Metabacillus sp. B2-18: one gene and its partner. The protein of the gene in region 1 interacts with the protein of each later gene in a pairwise test. Links are inferred from orthologs where the notes say so. Each region holds a gene or a part of one and is shown in the gene's direction. Other genes may lie near its edges.

Region 1 (4,543 bases):
TTCAGTTGTTTTTTGGGATTATTATTGGAATGTATTTTTGGAATTTATTAAAGAGTCAACGAACTCAAAAGATATCAATTGACAGAGAATCAAAGAAAGAAATGGAACAATTAAGAAAAATGAGAGCTATTCGGTTAACCGAACCTCTTGCAGAAAAGGTACGCCCAAAAAGTTTTAATGATATAGTAGGACAAGAGGATGGTATTCGTTCGTTACGTGCTGCCCTATGCGGTTCAAACCCTCAACATGTCATTGTATATGGACCACCAGGTGTAGGGAAAACAGCGGCTGCTAGACTCGTTTTAGAAGAAGCTAAAAGAAATAAAAGATCACCATTTAAAGAAAATGCCGTATTTGTAGAATTGGATGCTACAACAGCAAGATTTGATGAAAGAGGGATTGCTGATCCTCTTATTGGATCTGTTCATGATCCAATTTATCAAGGTGCCGGAGCAATGGGACAAGCTGGAATTCCTCAGCCTAAGCAAGGAGCTGTCTCTCATGCTCATGGGGGTGTGTTATTTATCGATGAAATCGGTGAACTTCACCCTATTCAGATGAACAAGTTATTAAAAGTACTTGAAGATCGCAAAGTTTTCTTAGAAAGCGCTTATTACAATGAAGAAAATACACAAATACCAACACATATCCATGATATTTTTAAAAATGGTCTACCAGCTGATTTTAGGTTAATAGGAGCTACAACAAGAACACCTAATGAAATCCCACCAGCCATTCGTTCTAGATGTCTTGAAGTATTTTTTAGAGATTTAGAACAAGAAGAACTGGCAGTTGTAGCGAAAAAAGCAGCAGATAAAGTAGAAATGGATGTAAGCGACAAGGGGATTGATCTCTTAACTTCCTATGTTAGAAATGGCCGTGAAGTTGTAAATCTAATGCAGATTGCTACAGGTATGGCTATGTCAGAAGACAGGAAAGAAATTACTGTTGAAGACATCGAGTGGGTCATTAATTCAAGTCAGTTAAGCCCAAGATTTGAAAAGAAAATTGAAGATAACTCAAGAGTTGGCTTAGTGAATGGACTTGCCGTTCATGGCCCTAATACAGGGGCATTATTAGAAATAGAAGTCACAGTCATTCCTTCTCAAAAAGAAAAAGGAACCATTAATATAACAGGAATTGTGGAAGAAGAAAGTATTGGTGATCGATCTAAATCCATTCGTAGAAAAAGTATGGCAAAAGGCTCGATTGAAAATGTTATAACTGTTCTACGTTCTATGGGCATTCAAGCGGATGATTATGATATTCATGTGAATTTTCCAGGAGGAACACCAATTGATGGCCCATCAGCAGGAATTGCAATGGCTACAGGAATTTTCTCAGCTATTCATAAAATTGCCATTAGCAATAAAGTGGCCATGACTGGAGAAATTAGCATTCATGGAAATGTAAAGCCTATAGGCGGAGTTATTCCGAAAATAAAGGCAGCAAAAAAGGCTGGAGCAGATATAGTCATTATTCCAAAGGAAAACATGCAATCCATTTTAAAAGAAATTGATGGGATAACGATTATACCGGTAACAAATCTTCAAGAAGTCTTTGATATAGCGCTTGTTGATCCACCAACTGAAAAACCGTTGCAACATGAAGATTCAACTTCATTTCCACATCAAGAGTCTGTATAAAAGAGTTAATTTTAAAGAGATCTCCTTTACCATAAAGAAGATCTCTTTCCTTTTTTAAGCTTCGTCAGTTCTTGTCATTTCCAATTTTATATTCATGAGAATTACTTATTTTCCTTTTTCAACTGAGGGTATTGGGGTATACTACCTATTGACTAAAGCAGTTTAATTAGACACTTGAAAAAGAATAAGATAGAATTGAACAAGAATGAATTATCATGTCATGGAGGTGTAAACGCATGGCGAAATCAAATAATCAAATTGTCCCCCTCCTACCACTAAGAGGCTTGTTAGTATATCCAACAATGGTACTGCACCTTGATGTAGGAAGAGAAAAATCTGTTCAGGCGTTAGAAAAGGCTATGATGGAAGATCATATTATCTTTTTAACGACACAAAAAGAGATTTCGATAGATGAGCCAAATAAAGAAGATATTTATGAAATAGGAACACTGACTAAAATTAAGCAAATGTTGAAATTACCAAACGGTACAATCCGTGTACTCGTTGAAGGAATAGAGCGTGGTAAGATTCAACGTTTTGTGGATGAAGATGAATACTATTCTGTCGAGTTATCTATTTATAAAGACCCTGAAGAAAAAAGTGTAGAAGAAGAAGCTTTAATGCGAACAATGTTAGAATATTTTGAGCAATACATAAAGCTTTCTAAAAAAGTGTCTGCTGAAACATATGCAACTGTTTCTGACATTAATGAGCCAGGGCGAATGGCTGATATTATTGCTTCACATCTTCCTTTAAAACTAAAGGAAAAACAAGAGATTTTGGAAACCCTTGATGTTACAGAACGATTGAACAAAGTGATTTCCACTATCCATAATGAAAAAGAAGTACTACAGCTGGAGAAAAAAATCGGCCAGCGAGTTAAAAAGTCCATGGAGCGTACGCAAAAAGAATATTATTTACGCGAACAGATGAAAGCCATCCAAAAAGAGCTTGGTGAAAAAGAAGGCAAGCTTGGAGAAGTTTCATCTATGAAGGAACGAATTGAAGAAGCGGGAATGCCGGAACATATAAAAGCAGTGGCTTTAAAAGAACTGGACCGCTATGAAAAAGTTCCTTCAAGTTCAGCCGAGAGCGGCGTTATTCGTAATTACATTGAGTGGCTCCTGTCTCTATCATGGTCAAAAGCAACTGACGATCGTTTAGATGTGAATGTTGCTGAGGAAATCTTAGACGAAGAACACTATGGTCTTGAAAAGGTTAAAGAGCGGGTAATTGAGTATTTAGCGGTACAACAATTGACCAATTCATTAAAAGGTCCAATTTTATGCCTTGCAGGACCTCCGGGAGTTGGGAAAACATCACTAGCCCGTTCAGTAGCTAAATCTTTAAACCGGAATTTCGTTAGAATATCACTTGGTGGAGTAAGAGACGAATCTGAAATTCGTGGACACCGACGCACATATGTTGGTGCAATGCCTGGTAGAATTATTCAAGGGATGAAGAAGGCCGGAACAATTAATCCTGTGTTTCTTTTAGATGAAATCGATAAAATGTCCAGTGATTTTAGAGGAGATCCTTCTTCAGCGTTACTGGAAGTGTTAGATCCTGAGCAAAACCATAACTTTAGTGATCATTATATTGAAGAAACATATGATTTATCGAAAGTTATGTTTATTGCAACTGCCAATAACCTTGCTACAATTCCAGGACCATTACGTGATCGTATGGAAATTATTAATATCGCCGGTTACACGGAACTGGAGAAAATTCATATTGCAAAAGATCATCTACTACCAAAGCAATTACAAGAGCATGGACTTAAAAAATCACATCTGCAAATCCGTGAAGATGGAATTCAAAGCATTATCCGCTATTATACAAGAGAAGCTGGGGTTCGTGGGTTAGAACGCCAATTAGCAGGAGTGTGTCGTAAAGCTGCTAAAATGATTGTAAAAGAAGAGCGGAAGAAGATCATTATTACGGACAAAAATATTGAAGAATTTCTTGGGAAGAAGCGCTTTAGATATGGACAAGCTGAACTTGAGGATCAGATTGGTGTTGCAACTGGTTTAGCTTATACAACAGTTGGCGGCGATACTTTATCTATTGAAGTATCAGTAACGCCAGGTAAAGGAAAGCTGATTTTAACCGGGAAGCTTGGAGATGTTATGAAAGAATCTGCTCAGGCTGCATTTAGCTATATTCGCTCGCGTGCGGAAGAGCTGAACATTGATCGTGATTTTCATGAAAAGAATGATATTCATATCCACGTTCCTGAAGGTGCTGTACCTAAGGATGGTCCTTCAGCAGGTATAACAATGGCTACAGCGTTAATTTCAGCATTAACAGGAAGAGCCGTGAGAAAAGAAGTTGGAATGACGGGAGAAATCACTTTACGTGGCAGAGTACTTCCAATTGGTGGCTTGAAAGAAAAAACATTGAGTGCACATCGTGCTGGTTTGACTAAGATCATTGCACCAAAAGACAATGAAAAGGATTTGGACGATATTCCAGATAGTGTTCGCAATGAACTTACCTTTGTCTTAGTTTCACATTTAGATGAAGTGTTAAAACATGCATTAACAGAGGAGAAATAATGAAAGTAACAAGTTCAGAAATCGTTATAAGCGCAGTTAAGCCTGCACAATATCCAGAAGGAGATTTACCGGAAGTAGCATTAGCTGGTCGTTCTAATGTTGGTAAATCATCCTTTATTAATAAAATGCTAGGTAGAAAAGGATTGGCTCGAATTTCATCAAAGCCAGGTAAAACACAAACATTAAATTTTTATATTATTAATGAAATACTACACTTTGTTGATGTACCTGGATATGGATATGCCAAGGTTAGTAAAAAGGAACGTGAAGCATGGGGGAAAATGATCGAAACCTACATCACTTCTCGTGAACAGTTGCGTGCTGTTATCCTTTTAATTG
Region 2 (4,628 bases), 1.5 Mb from region 1 along the record:
TATTACGACATTAATACCGACTTTATTTGTTACAACAGGTATGGTTTTTGCTGTTATCACCCATCTCATTTCTGTCCCGATTTTAAAAAGACTTAGATTTGAGTTAGCACCTTTAAAACCCTTCCGTGAATGGAGATTACCGACAAGTATCATTTGGTACTATTTAATTAGCTCTATATTATTAATGGTAAATCTCGACCAAGACAGTTTTCTTTTTATGGCTGTTTTAAATCTTTATTTTATTTTGCAATTTTTTGTGCTAATGCAAGGATATTCCTTTGTGTTTTTCTATTCATATGTCAAGGGCTGGGCAAAAGCAATTCCTGTCGTCATTTTAATTGCTTCATTAATCATCCCAATATTCCTTTATCTTATTAGAATCTTAGGTATAATTGATTTAGGCTTTCCTCTCCGTAGGAAAATACAGAAAAAGTAAGATATTGTAATCACTGTTGCGAGGAGTTGATGAGAACAAAATGCCAAGTTTTTATGAAAAGCCATTCATCCGTTATCCCATTTATGCATTAATTGGCGTAACAGTGATAGCCGTACTTCTTCTATTTTTCTATAATTGGTTGATAGGAACCATCCTTCTTACTTGTCTTGCAATTGCTTTTTATTTTATTAATAAAGCAATAAAAGACTTTAGAACAGAAATGAAAGAATATATTACAACTCTTTCATACCGATTGAAAAAAGTCGGTGAAGAGGCTTTAATGGAAATGCCAATTGGGATTTTGCTTTTCAATGATCAATATCAAATTGAGTGGACAAATCCTTTTATGACCTCCTGCTTTGATGAGGATACCCTTGTTGGCAGATCCCTATTTGATGTAGCTGATTCATTAGTTCCATTAATAAAACAGGAAGTAGAATCAGAGACGATTACATTACATGATCGAGAATTTAAGGTCATTATTAAACGTGATGAACGGCTATTGTATTTCTTCGATGTAACCGAACAAATTGAAATTGAAAAGCAATATGAAGATGAACGTACAGTTTTAGCATTTATTTTCTTAGATAATTATGATGAAGTTACCCAGGCGATGGATGACCAATCAAGAAGTGCCATTAACAGTGAGGTAACATCTCTCTTAAATAAATGGGCAAAGGATTATGGTGTTTTTCTTAAAAGAACTTCATCTGAAAGATTTATCGGAGTATTGAGTGAAGACATTTTAACCAAACTTGAAAAAACTAAGTTTTCAATCCTGGATGAAGTTCGTGAAAAAACAGCTATTCAAAACGTATCATTAACTTTAAGTATTGGAATAGGATCAGGTGTTTCTTCACTTCAGGAACTTGGCGATCTGGCGCAATCGAGCTTAGATTTAGCATTAGGACGTGGTGGAGATCAAGTGGCCATCAAACAGCCTAGTGGAAAAGTGAAGTTCTTCGGAGGAAAAACAAATCCGATGGAAAAGCGGACCAGAGTTCGTGCCCGTGTCATATCACATGCATTGAAAGAAATTGTGTCTGAAAGCGATAAGGTTATGATTATGGGACATAAGTATCCGGATATGGATGCAATTGGCTCAGCGGTCGGGATCCTTAAAGTTTGTCAGGTTAATGGAAAAGAAGGCTTTATTGTATTAGATCCGGAAGCAACTGATTCTGGAGTTGAACAGCTTTTAGCAGAGCTTAAATTACACCCTGAACTGTGGTCAAGATTTATCACACCAGAACAAGCACTCGAAATTATGACAGACGAAACACTGCTTATCGTTGTTGATACACATAAGCCATCATTAGTCATTGATGACCGATTGCTCATGAGAAGTGAGCATGTCATTGTTATTGATCATCATCGACGTGGAGAAGAATTTATTAAAGATCCCATTCTTGTTTATATGGAGCCCTATGCTTCGTCTACAGCAGAATTGGTGACCGAATTACTTGAATATCAGCCAAAGCATCTTAAAATGAATATAATTGAGGCTACCGCGCTTTTAGCAGGAATTATTGTTGATACAAAGAGTTTTACACTTCGAACAGGCTCACGTACATTTGATGCAGCTTCTTATTTAAGAGCAAAAGGAGCAGACACAGTTTTAGTACAAAAGTTTCTAAAAGAAGATATCAATAGCTATGTAAAGCGGGCTCAACTTATCCAGCATGCATTTATATTTAAAGATGGCATTGCCATTACTGTGGCAGATGAGCAGGAATTTTACGAGCAAGTGACAATTGCACAAGCAGCAGACACATTATTAACAATGAATGGAATTGAAGCATCATTTGTTATTGCGAAACGAAACCCTGAGTTTGTAAGCATAAGTGCCCGGTCACTTGGTGACATTAATGTTCAGATTATTATGGAAGCACTTGGTGGTGGTGGCCATTTAACAAATGCAGCAACACAGCTGGAGCATACAACATTACAAGAAGTCGAAAAACAGTTAAAATTAGCATTAGAAGACTATTTAGAGGGAGGAACCAAATCATGAAAGTAATCTTTTTAAAAGACGTTAAAGGTAAAGGGAAAAAAGGGGAAGTTAAGAATGTAGCAGACGGATATGCTCACAATTTCCTTATCAAACAAGGATTAGCTGTTGAAGCAACAAATTCAAGTATTAGCTCATTAAATGCTCAAAAGAAAAAACAGGAGCAAGAAGCTGTGGAAGAGCTAGAACAAATGAAGCAGCTAAAGGATGTTCTTGAAAAATTAACAGTTGAAATTCAAGCAAAATCTGGTGAAGGCGGCCGTTTATTTGGTTCAGTAACAAGCAAGCAAATTGCAGATGAACTGAAAAAATCACATAATATTAAAATTGATAAACGTAAGCTGGATTTACCTGATGGCATTCGCTCTTTAGGATTTACAAATGTACCTGCAAAGCTGCATCCGGAAGTAAATGCAACGATTAAAGTACAGGTTAAAGGACAATAAGTAAATTATGGAAAATGATGTGGTTTTGTGGAAAGAGAGAAATTTATCTTGAAGCTTAGCCACTTTTTTTTTACACTTAATAAAGTGTTAAACAGGCTTTTTCTAAAAAGAAACAAGCTAAGCAAATAAAACTTCCCAATTCTTTAGTATGGCACTTAGGTGTATAATAATAAATAGATTTATACTTTCATAATAAATGTAGAAGGACGGTGATCATCATTAACGAGGTACTTGGTGATCGTATACCACCACAAAATATAGAAGCAGAACAAGCTGTTTTAGGAGCTATATTTCTCCAACCATCATCTATTACTGTAACATCAGAATTATTAATCCCAGAAGATTTCTATCGAGCATCACACCAAAAAATTTACAATGCTATGTTAGACCTATCTGATAAAGGAGAGCCGGTTGATCTTGTAACAATCACTTCAGCGTTAGCAGATGTAAATTTACTAGAAGAAGTAGGAGGAGTTTCTTATCTTAGTGATTTAGCAAACTCAGTTCCAACTGCTGCAAACATTGAATATTACGCTAAAATCGTAGAAGAAAAATCAATCCTTAGAAGGTTAATTCGTACAGCTACAACCATCGCACAAGATGGATATAGTAGAGAAGATGAGGTTGAGGTTCTCCTAGGTGAGGCGGAAAAAACAATTATGGAAGTTGCACAGCGAAAAAATGCTGGTGCTTTCCAAAATATAAAAGATGTTCTTGTACAAACGTATGATAATATTGAAACATTACATGATCGTAAAGGTGATGTAACAGGAATTCCAACAGGATTTATTGAGTTAGATAAAATGACAGCTGGGTTTCAACGAAATGATTTAATCATCGTTGCGGCACGTCCATCTGTAGGTAAAACGGCATTTGCCTTAAATATTGCGCAAAACGTTGCAACCAAAACAGATGAAAATGTTGCGATTTTTAGTCTTGAGATGGGTGCGGATCAGCTGGTCATGAGGATGCTCTGTGCAGAGGGAAACATTGATGCACAAAGGCTAAGAACGGGTTCTTTAACACCAGAAGACTGGGGTAAACTAACTATGGCAATGGGTAGTTTATCAGACTCGGGAATCTATATCGATGACACTCCTGGTATTCGTGTCGGTGACATCCGTGCTAAGTGCCGTCGCCTAAAGCAAGAAAGTGGTCTAGGCATGGTTCTTATTGACTATCTTCAATTGATTCAAGGTAATGGTCGAACCGATAACCGTCAACAAGAGGTATCTGAAATCTCTCGTACACTTAAGGAACTAGCTCGTGAATTGAAAGTTCCTGTTATTGCACTTTCTCAGCTATCTCGTGGTGTTGAGCAAAGACAAGATAAGCGACCAATGATGTCTGATATTCGTGAATCAGGAAGTATTGAGCAGGATGCCGATATTGTTGCCTTCTTATACCGTGACGATTACTATGATAAGGAATCTGAAAACAAAAACATCATTGAAATTATTATTGCTAAGCAACGTAACGGTCCGGTTGGGACAGTTTCGTTAGCATTCGTAAAAGAATATAATAAGTTCGTCAATCTTGAACGGCGTTTTGATGACGGCGCCGCATAGAGGAAGAAGATCGTAGAAAATACGGTCTTCTTTTTTTATGTAAGAAAAAATGATTATAAGCAAAGTTTTTCTAGTAACATTATTCCTATTTAATTGGAAACAATAAAAATAAAAGTATGACTAAACAAAATTCTGCTCTTCTTTTATAAAATGTGATTAAATGACGA

What was found. Proteins that work in one complex are often made in the same cells at the same time.
Region 2: the proteins of lon (region 1) and rplI interact in binary tests that used the Escherichia coli proteins (3 or more experiments, as listed by UniProt). The link is inferred for Metabacillus sp. B2-18 from one-to-one orthologs.

What each region holds. Positions count from the first base shown.
Region 1 is NZ_CP088245.1:3,625,682-3,630,224, reverse strand. What follows is about bases 1,567-4,543. They hold lon (endopeptidase La), read left to right. Parts: upstream 1,567-1,882; coding sequence 1,883-4,204; downstream 4,205-4,543. Other genes in these bases: yihA (ribosome biogenesis GTP-binding protein YihA/YsxC), read left to right, coding at 4,204-4,543; lonB (ATP-dependent protease LonB), read left to right, coding at 1,567-1,646. Also shown: more of lonB, read left to right, coding at 1-1,566.
Region 2 is NZ_CP088245.1:5,112,702-5,117,329, reverse strand. Bases 1,171-4,169 are described here. They hold rplI (50S ribosomal protein L9), read left to right. Parts: upstream 1,171-2,446; coding sequence 2,447-2,893; downstream 2,894-4,169. Other genes in these bases: dnaB (replicative DNA helicase), read left to right, coding at 3,112-4,169; LPC09_RS25490 (DHH family phosphoesterase), read left to right, coding at 1,171-2,450. Outside these bases: LPC09_RS25495 (YybS family protein), read left to right, coding at 1-436; more of LPC09_RS25490, read left to right, coding at 477-1,170; more of dnaB, read left to right, coding at 4,170-4,461.